One region of the Sinorhizobium sp. FG01 genome, then DNA from elsewhere that is predicted to be linked to it. Evidence: predicted binding sites of a transcription regulator. Region 1 holds the regulator's gene; the other holds the start of a gene.
The links. Region 1 encodes PhoB, which activates phosphate uptake and scavenging genes when phosphate is short. Its sites were predicted from a motif close to TGTCATNNANCTGTCAT; they were not measured.
Positions count from the first base shown of each region.

Region 2: a site for PhoB is predicted at 2,527-2,543, ahead of CO656_RS04050 (LTA synthase family protein). Genes of this name have one in related genera too.

Region 1 covers NZ_NWTB01000005.1:358,796-363,745, forward strand. The annotation lists gene pstA (phosphate ABC transporter permease PstA) at 1-352, shown strand, start outside; gene pstB (phosphate ABC transporter ATP-binding protein PstB) at 366-1,181, shown strand; gene phoU (phosphate signaling complex protein PhoU) at 1,228-1,941, shown strand; gene phoB (phosphate regulon transcriptional regulator PhoB) at 1,987-2,670, shown strand; gene CO656_RS09885 (GcrA family cell cycle regulator) at 2,755-3,273, opposite strand; gene CO656_RS09890 (aspartate aminotransferase family protein) at 3,688-4,887, shown strand; gene argF (ornithine carbamoyltransferase) at 4,937-4,950, shown strand, end outside.
Region 2 covers NZ_NWTB01000003.1:282,265-287,214, forward strand. The annotation lists gene CO656_RS04040 (TolB family protein) at 1-626, opposite strand, end outside; gene CO656_RS04045 (NAD+ synthase) at 630-2,312, opposite strand; gene CO656_RS04050 (LTA synthase family protein) at 2,577-4,496, shown strand.

The DNA.
Region 1 (4,950 bases):
CCGCTCCGCCGCGCTCGGCCTCGGCGCCTCGAAGATGCAGACGATCTTCCACCATGTGCTGCCGCTTGCCATGCCCGGCATCCTGACCGGCACGATCATCGGCCTGGCGCACGCCCTCGGCGAGACGGCGCCGCTGCTCCTGATCGGCATGGTCGCCTTCGTCGTCGACTATCCGGGCTCGCCGCTCGAACCGTCCACGGCGCTCCCCGTGCAGATCTACATGTGGGCGAACGAGGCTGAGCGCGCCTTCGTCGAGCGTACCTCGGGGGCGATCATCATCCTGCTGATCTTCCTCGTCATCATGAACCTCGGCGCAATTCTGTTGCGGCGTCGCTTTGAGCGTCGCTGGTAGTGGGGTAAGGACTATGAACATCATGTCGGAAGCTGCAGTCGAAAAGGCTCTGGACCAGAAAATGAACACGGTGCCCTTGAAGATGATCGGCAAGGATGTGTCGGTCAATTACGGCGAGAAGCGCGCGCTCTTCGACGTCAACCTGAATATCCGCGAGAATACCGTGACGGCGCTCATCGGCCCTTCCGGATGCGGCAAGTCGACCTTCCTGCGGACGCTCAACCGCATGAACGACACGATCGAGAATTGCCGGGTCACCGGCCGGATTACCCTCGACGAGGACGACATCTACGATCCGTCGATCGACGTGGTGGAACTGCGCGCCCGCGTCGGCATGGTCTTCCAGAAGCCCAATCCGTTCCCAAAGTCGATCTATGAGAATGTTTCCTACGGGCCGCGCATCCACGGCCTGGCCCGCACGAAGGCCGATTTCGATGAGATCGTCGAAACGAGCCTGCAGAAGGCGGGCCTGTGGAATGAGGTGAAGGACCGCCTGCAGGAGCCGGGGACGGGTCTTTCCGGCGGCCAGCAACAGCGCCTCTGCATCGCCCGCGCCGTTGCCGTCAGCCCGGAAGTGATTCTCATGGACGAGCCCTGCTCGGCCCTCGACCCGATCGCCACGGCCAAGGTCGAAGAGCTCATTCACGAGCTGCGCGCCAATTTCACCATCGTCATCGTGACCCACTCGATGCAGCAGGCGGCCCGCGTCTCGCAGCGCACCGCCATGTTCCACCTCGGCAATCTTGTCGAGGAGAACGACACCGACAAGATGTTCACCAATCCGGACGACCAGCGCACCCAGGATTACATCATGGGCCGCTTCGGCTGATCGCCCGAAAACCCACCGCGAAGAGTGCGCCCTCGAGGAACCGTAGATGTCTCACCCCCACATAACGACAGCCTTCGACGAAGAGCTTAAATATCTGACGCGCCGGATCTCGGAGATGGGCGGCCAGGCCGAGCAGATGGTGGCGGATTCAGTCCGGGCTCTGGTGAATTCCGATCTGGCGCTCGCCCAGAAGGTCATTTCCGACGATGCAATCTTGGACGACGCCGAGCGCCAGATCGGCGAAAAGGCGATCGTCACCATCGCCAAGCGACAGCCGATGGCCGCGGATCTCCGCGAGATCATGGGGTCGATCCGGATCGCCGCCGATCTCGAGCGCGTCGGCGACCTCGGCAAGAACACTGCCAAGCGCGTCATCGCGGTTGCCGGCTCCGGCATTCCGCGCAAGCTGGCGCGCGGTCTCGAGCACCTCGCCGAACTCGCCCTGATCCAGCTCAAGGAGGTCCTCGACGTTTACGCCTCGCGTTCGCCGGAGAAGGCAAACAGCATCCGCGAACGCGACGAGGAGATCGACGCGATTTACACCTCGTTGTTCCGCGAGCTGTTGACCTACATGATGGAGGATCCGCGCAACATCACCCCCTGCACGCATCTCCTTTTCTGCGCCAAGAACATCGAGCGTATCGGCGACCACGCCACCAATATCGCCGAAACCATCTACTACATGGCGACGGGCGCCCAGCCGCAGGGCGAGCGGCCGAAGGACGACATGACGTCAACGCTCGGATCCGTCACCGACTGAGGGGACACCCGCCAATCATGAATCTAGGCAAGGAGTCGTAACTGAATGTTGCCGAAGATAGCCGTTGTCGAGGACGAGGAAGCGCTCAGCGTGCTGCTGCGCTACAATCTCGAGGCTGAGGGCTTCGAGGTCGATACGATCTTTCGCGGCGACGAAGCGGAGATCCGCCTGCAGGAGCGCTTGCCCGACCTTCTCATCCTCGACTGGATGCTGCCCGGCGTCTCCGGCATCGAGCTTTGCCGCCGTCTCCGACAGCGCCCGGAGACCGAGCGGCTGCCGATCATCATGCTGACGGCGCGCGGCGAGGAAAGCGAGCGGGTGCGAGGCCTTGCGACCGGTGCCGACGACTACGTCGTCAAGCCGTTCTCGACGCCGGAGCTGATGGCGCGGGTCAAAGCGATGCTCCGGCGGGCGAAGCCTGAAGTGCTGTCGACGGTGCTTCGCTGCGGCGACATAGAGCTCGACCGCGAAACCCATCGCGTGCATCGTCGCACCCGCGAAGTGAGGCTCGGCCCGACGGAGTTCCGGCTCCTGGAGTTCCTGATGGCCTCGCCAGGCCGCGTCTTCTCCCGCTCGCAGCTGCTCGACGGCGTCTGGGGGCACGACATCTATGTCGACGAGCGAACGGTCGACGTCCATGTCGGCCGGCTGCGCAAGGCTCTGAATTTCTCCAATATGCCCGATGTGATCAGGACGGTGCGCGGCGCCGGCTATTCGTTGGAAAGCTGACGCTTGCGCTGCTTTTCCGGCGTTCCAAAGTGATAAGGGGCCCGACGGGCCCCTTCATGCGTTCTTTGTTATTGCTCCGACCGATCAGCGCGCGCGGCGCCGCTCGGCCGAGGGCTGGTAGGCGAGGCGAGCGTGGTAGCTGCAATAGGGGGAGGATTCCGGCGAGTCGTTGCCGCAGAAGTGGAATTCTTCCTTGAGCGGGTCGCCGATCGGCCATTTGCAGGTCCGCTCGGTCAGCTGGGTGAGTTCCAGCCGGCGCGACATCGGCACGACAATGTTGGTGTCGAGTGCGAGATCCTGCTCCGCCACCAGATCGACGGCGACCTCTTCCTTGAGCACGGCCGTGCCGGCAGCGCGGGTAACCGTCCGGGTCACGGCGCGTGCCGCGTAGTTCGGGGCGCGGGGCGCCGAGGTCGTCCGCTTGGGACGAGCCGCCGCTGTCGCTCCGCCGGCCTTGGCGCGGCCTGGCAGGCTCAACCGATGAACCTTGCCGATCACCGCGTTACGGCTGACGCCTCCCAGCTGCGCCGCGATCTGGCTCGCGCTTAGGCCCTCGGACCATAGCTTCTTCAGCTTCTCAACCCGCTCGTCCGTCCAGTTCATCTCTGCACTCCCCGTTCTCGGCGTTGGGATGGCAGAATCCATCACCGTTCTCCGGAAAAGCCCCGGAGTTACAACGCGATAACTATTTTGGTGACTAGGTCCGCCGCATGCGTCTAGTAATTGAATATTAACCTACCGGCCGGGTGACTCCGTGGCAAGAGTCGCCGGAATCGCGCCGAATCGATTTCGCAGTTTTCCCCAACTTGCTGTCGGATAGTTGCATTTTTGCAAGCCCCGCATCGGGATTTTTTCGCGGTGCGGAATCCGGGCCGGCGCGACTGTTGCAAGCCTTGGTTTTGTTGACATTGCGCCGCGATATGGGAATAGTGCCTGCGCCGCCGAAAGGCGGCATTTTTGATTTTTGTCGGGCCGATACGTCCGACAGCGATGCCGATGACGAAGGAGATGCTGATCATGGCCGCAACAACGCCGCTCTACGACACCTATCTGCGTGCGCCGTTGCGTTTCGAGCGAGGCGAGGGCGTCTGGCTGATTGCCGAAGACGGCACCCGCTATCTCGACTTTGCAGCCGGCGTCGCGGTTAATTCGCTCGGCCATGCCCATCCTCATCTCGTCGAAGCGCTGAAAGCGCAGGCGGAGAAGCTCTGGCATGTGTCCAATCTCTACGATGTTCCCGGCCAGGAGAGCCTGGCGCAGCGGCTGACGGCGGTCACCTTCGCCGATCGAGTGTTCTTCACCAATTCCGGTGCGGAAGCGCTCGAATGTGCGATCAAGACGGCGCGCCGCTACCATTTCGCCAAGGGCCATCCGGAGCGGTTCCACATCATCACCTTCGAAGGCGCCTTCCACGGCCGCACCATCGCGACGATTGCCGCCGGCGGCCAGCAGAAATACATCGAAGGGTTCGGGCCGAAGGCTCCGGGCTTCTATCAGGTGCCGTTCGGCGACATCGCCGCCGTCAAGACCGCGATCAACGACGAGACCGCTGCAATCCTGGTCGAGCCGATCCAGGGCGAGGGCGGCATTCGCCTCGCTTCGAAAGAATTCATGCAGGAACTGCGCGCGCTCTGCGACGAGTTCGGGCTGCTGTTGATCCTCGACGAGGTCCAGTGCGGCGTCGGCCGCACCGGCAAGCTCTTCGCGCATGAATGGTCGGGCATCAAGCCGGACATCATGGCCGTCGCCAAGGGCATCGGCGGCGGCTTCCCTCTCGGCGGCTGCCTGGCAACGGAAGCGGCGGCGGCCGGCATGGTGGCCGGCACCCACGGCTCCACCTACGGCGGCAATCCGCTGGCGATGGCGGTCGGCAATGCGGTGCTCGATGTCGTCCTGGCCGATGGTTTCCTGGAGAATGTCCGCGACGTGGGATTGGTGTTCCGCCAGGGGCTTGCCTCGCTCAAGGATCGCTTCCCCGACGTGATCGAGGAGATCCGCGGCGACGGCCTGATGCTCGGCATCAAGGCAAAGGTGCCTTCCGCCGACTTCCTGAAGGCGATCCGCGCCGAGAAGCTGCTTGCCGTGCCGGCCGGTGAGAACGTGCTGCGGCTGTTGCCGCCGTTGATCACCACGCCCGCCGAAGCGCGCGAGGGGCTTGCACGACTCGAGCGTGCCGCCGAGGCGGTGCGCGCCAAGAGCGGAACGGCCGCGGCCTGAGGTCGCGACGGACGGTCGATTACCGGTTTACGACAGGAACTACAGCATTATGACTGCCACCAG
Region 2 (4,950 bases), on a different contig from region 1:
CTGCCGTCCGGCGACGGGTGCGGGAACCAGTCACCATAAGGGCTGTCGGTGATGCGCTGGACATCGCTGCCGTCCGGCCTCACCCGCCAGATCTGCATGCGGCCGGTGCGGCTCGAATTGAAATAGATCCACGCACCGTCCGGCGACCAGTCCGGGCCGTCGTTGCGGCCCTCGCCATGCGTCAGGCGCCGCTCCTCTCCGCCATCGACCGAAATCGTGTAGATGTCGAAGATCTGGTCGCGGATCCCGCAATAGGTCAAGGTTTTCCCATCCGGGGACCAGCCGTGCCAATAGGACGGCAGGTTGCGCGTCACCAGTCGCGGCGTGCCGCCCTCGGCCGGCAGCAGATAGATCGCCGACTTGCCGAATTCGGTCTTGTCGCTGATCGCCAGCGTTTTCCCGTCCGGCGAAATGCCGTGATCGTTGTTGCATTGCCCGGCAAAGCCCGTGTCGATTTCCACGGGCTCGGAACCGTCAAAGGCAAGCCGATAGAGCCTGCCGTCGCCGTTGATGATCAGTGATTTGCCGTCCGGCGACCAGTTCGGCGCCTCGACCAGCCGCTCCGTCTGCCAGACGACTTGCGTCTCGCCGGTGGCAATATCGAAAATCTCCACCGAACTGCGCATGATCTACCCTCGGTCGCGGAAACGGTTGGTGATCGGATAGCGCCGGTCCCGGCCGAAATTCTTCTTGGTGATCTTGACCCCGGGAGCCGACTGCCGCCGCTTGTATTCGGCGATGTAGAGCAGGTGTTCGATCCGATGCACCGTGGCCTCGTCATGCCCGCGGGCGACGATTTCCTCGGTACTCAGTTCCTTCTCCACCAGGCACTCGAGAATGTCGTCGAGGACCGGATAGGGCGGCAGCGAGTCCTGGTCGGTCTGGTTGGGCCGCAGTTCGGCCGAGGGCGCCTTGTCGATGATGTTCAGCGGGATGACCTCGCCGGAGGGGCCGAGTGCTCCGGGCGGCACAGCGCCATTGCGCCAGCGCGACAGTGCATAGACCTGCATCTTGTAAAGGTCCTTGATCGGGTTAAAGCCGCCGTTCATGTCGCCGTAGAGCGTCGCGTAGCCGACCGACATTTCCGATTTGTTGCCGGTGGTCACCACCATCGAGCCGAACTTGTTGGAGATCGCCATCAGGATCGTGCCGCGCGTGCGGCTCTGCAGGTTCTCCTCGGTGATCCCGGATTCGGTCCCCTCGAACGTGTCGGCGAGAGCATTGAGAAAGCCTTCGACGGGCTCCTCGATCGCAACGACGTCATAATGGCAGCCGAGCGCCTTGGCACAGGCCTCGGCGTCCTTCAGCGATTCCCGCGACGTATAGCGATAGGGCAGCATGATCGTGCGAACCCGCTCCTCGCCGAGCGCGTCCACGGCGAGCGCCGCGCAGATCGCCGAGTCGATGCCGCCCGACAGGCCGAGGACGACGTTCTTGAAGCCGTTCTTGTTGACGTAGTCGCGCAGCCCCAACATGCAGGCGCGATAGTCCGCCTCCTCGCATTCCGGCAGGCGAGACCGGAGTCCGTTGTGTGAGACCCAGCCGTCGTCACCCCTCGTCCATTCGGAGATCGCGAGCGCCTCCTCGAACTGGCTCATCTGGAAGGCGAGCGAGCGATCGGCATTGAAGCCGAAGCTCGCGCCGTCGAAGACCAGTTCGTCCTGCCCGCCGAGCTGATTGGCATAGATCATCGGCAAGCCGGTCTCTATCACCTGCTTCAGCACGATCTGGTGACGGACATCAACTTTACCGCGGTAGTAGGGCGAACCGTTCGGAGAAAGCAGGAACTCGGCGCCGCTTTCCTCGAGCGTCTCGCAGACGCCGAGCTCTCCCCAAATGTCTTCGCAGATCGGAACCCCGATGCGAATGCCGCGGAAATTCACCGGACCGGGCATCTCGCCTTGATCGAACACCCGCTTTTCGTCGAACTCGCCGTAATTCGGCAGATCCACCTTGTCACGGACGGCGATGATCTTGCCCCCGTCCAGGACGGCCACCGAATTGTGCCGCTGCGCGGAGGCTTGACGGGGGAAGCCGATGATCACTCCCGGCCCTCCATCCGCCGTCTCTGCGGCGAGGTTCTCGACGGCGCGCAGGCACGCCTTCAGGAAGGCCGGTTTCAGCACCAGGTCTTCAGGCGGATAGCCGGAAATGAAAAGCTCGGTGAACAGCACCAGGTCGGCGCCCTGGCGCGCGGCGTCGGCCCGCGCTTCGCGCGCCTTGGCCAGGTTGCCGGCGATATCGCCGACGGCCGGATTGAGCTGGGCTACGGCGATCCGTAGCGTCGAAGGTGCGGCTTTCTGTGGGGTCATGGCAGGCCTGTCGGTGTTTCCTCGGCGAATGCATCCAGCTTAAGGCTTGTACTTAACGCATCAGGGGGCAAAAAACCCCCTCCCAATCGCAATGCTTAGAAAAAATCTGAAAAATCCTGTTGTTCCCGGCCGTTAGTGACGCGACAGGGACCCGTCGCCACAGCGGGAACCTGAGGATCATCAAAGCCGTTTCGCCATTCATCCCCCGTTCAAGATGACGGTCGTATGACAGTTGAACGAAAGTTTTGTGAAATTGGAGAAGTTGTGGCCAGTATCGATTCCGCCGCGAGAGGTCCTCAGGTCTATGTCGAAAGGCCGGGCTTTTCCGTCAGACACGCAAAGACCCTGGCGGGCACCCGCAGCGCGCTGTTTTCGCTTTCGCTTGCCGCGACGATCGTCTTTGCGGTCGAGTTCATCGTGCGCCAGTCAGGCTCCGAAACGATCGCCTATTTCATCGATCCAATGCGGCCGGCCTGGACGACGGTCGCAGTCTTCTTCCTCGTCATGCTGGCGCTCGACGCGCTGTTTGGCCGTGAGCACAAGGGCGCGCTCGTGGTGGCGCCGCTCGCCATCATCCCGGCATTTATCTGCCAGCAGAAGCAAGTCTTCCTGTCCGACCCGCTCTATCCCACCGATTTTCTGTTCGGCCGTCAGATCATGGAGCTGATGCCGGTGCTGGTGAAGGATCGGCCATGGACCGCAGTCGGCGTCGTTCTCGGAATACTGGCAACCGTCATCGCCATCGCCCTGCTGCTGCGCTACGCCTGGCGGAACTTTCCGAAGCTGACCAGCCGGGAGCGTCTCGCACGGGTCGTCTTCGCCCTGCCGCTGCTCGTCGCCTTCTGGAACATCATGGACTACAACCAGTTCTCCTGGGTCCGTGACCGGTTGCGCGTCATTCCGATCATGTGGGACCAGACCGAGAACTACCGCCACAACGGCTTCGTGCTCGCCTTCGCGATCAACCTGCCGATGGCCAATGTGAGCGCTCCGCCCGGCTACATGGCCGATGCGATCGGCCGAATTCCCGTAAAGCCGCTGCCCGCCGGAACGACGCATCGCGGCAAGCCGGACGTCATCGTGCTGATGAGCGAATCCTTCTGGGATCCGACGCGTCTGCCCAAGGTCAAGCTGACGCCCGATCCGATGCCGACGATCCGCGAACTCCAGGGCGGCAACGTCTTCTCGCCCGAATTCGGCGGCATGACGGCCAATGTCGAGTTCGAAGCGCTGACCGGCTTTTCGAATGCCTTCTTGCCCTATGGCAGCATTCCATACCAGCAATATATCCGCAATCCGATCCCGTCGCTCGCAACCTTCTTCCGCGGCGAAGGCTATGTGTCGCGCGCCATCCACCCGTTCCAGGGCTGGTTCTGGAACCGCACCGCCGTCTACAAGGCCTTCGGCTTCGATACCTTCCGCTCCGAAGAGAACCTGCCGGCGATGCAGAAGCGCGGAATTTTCGCTTCGGATGAATCGCTGACAAAGGAGATCATCCGCCAGGCCGACGCGATGGACGATCCCTTCTTCTTCTTTGCCGTGACGCTGCAGGGCCATGGGCCCTACGAGCCGAACCGCTACGCGAAGAACACCATCAAGGTCGAGGGCGACCTCCCGGAAAGCGACCGGCAGGTGCTTGCCACCTACGCTCAAGGGATCAAGGAGGCCGACGACAGCCTGAAAATGCTCATGGAGTGGGCAAAGCAGCGGGATCGCGAGACGATCATCGTTCTCTTCGGCGACCACCTGCCGCCGCTCAACACCGTCTACACCAGCACCGGCTACATGAAAGACGTGACGGCGGAACGCAAGGGCTCGAAGGACCAGATGAAGGCGCAGCACGAAACGCCGCTTGTCGTCTGGTCGAACAAGACCGGTGCGCAAAAGGATATCGGCAGCATCAGCCCGGCATTTCTTTCCTACCAGATCCTGAAGCAGGCGGGCTATGAGCACCCCTACTACACGGGCTTCCTCGGTAAGGTTCACGACCACTTCCGCGTTATCGACCGCTATTTGCTGATCCGCAAGAACGGCAAGGGCTTGGAGAACTGGCTGCGCCAGCCGAAGATTCCGGTGACGCTGCGCGACTACCGCTTCCTCCAGCACGACATGATGTTCGGCAAGCGCTATAGCACCGAGCGCTTCTTTAAGTCGCACGCCGAACTTTTCAGCGCCGGCTTATAAGCGGATCGTCTGCGAACGCACTCATTGGCCCGGTGTCCCCGCCGGGCCAATTGCGTATTTGACTATCCGCGCCCCAATTCTCGCCGGGTTCCGATTGGATGCAGGCCGATCCGAAACAAGACAGAATCAACGTTTGCGCAAGTCAGACTCTGCTAAAATGACAACAGATACGATGCTTTAACCATTTTCGCGCATCGTACAGCTGTACGGATGCCAGAAATCAACTTCAAGATTCTGCGGAGACGCTGCTATGTCCGCACGAATCCTGAGCTTACCGGCCAAGCCGTTAGTCATACCAAACTATAGCAGCCACGGCTCTTCACCCGCCGGTGGCATCGGCGCCGCAAATTCCCCTAAAATTTACGTGAACCCAAACGGCGTACTTGCGCGTTTAGGCCAAGGTGAGATTTTATGTTGATTGCGCCGGGGCACGGGGTAAGCGAGCATTCGGTGC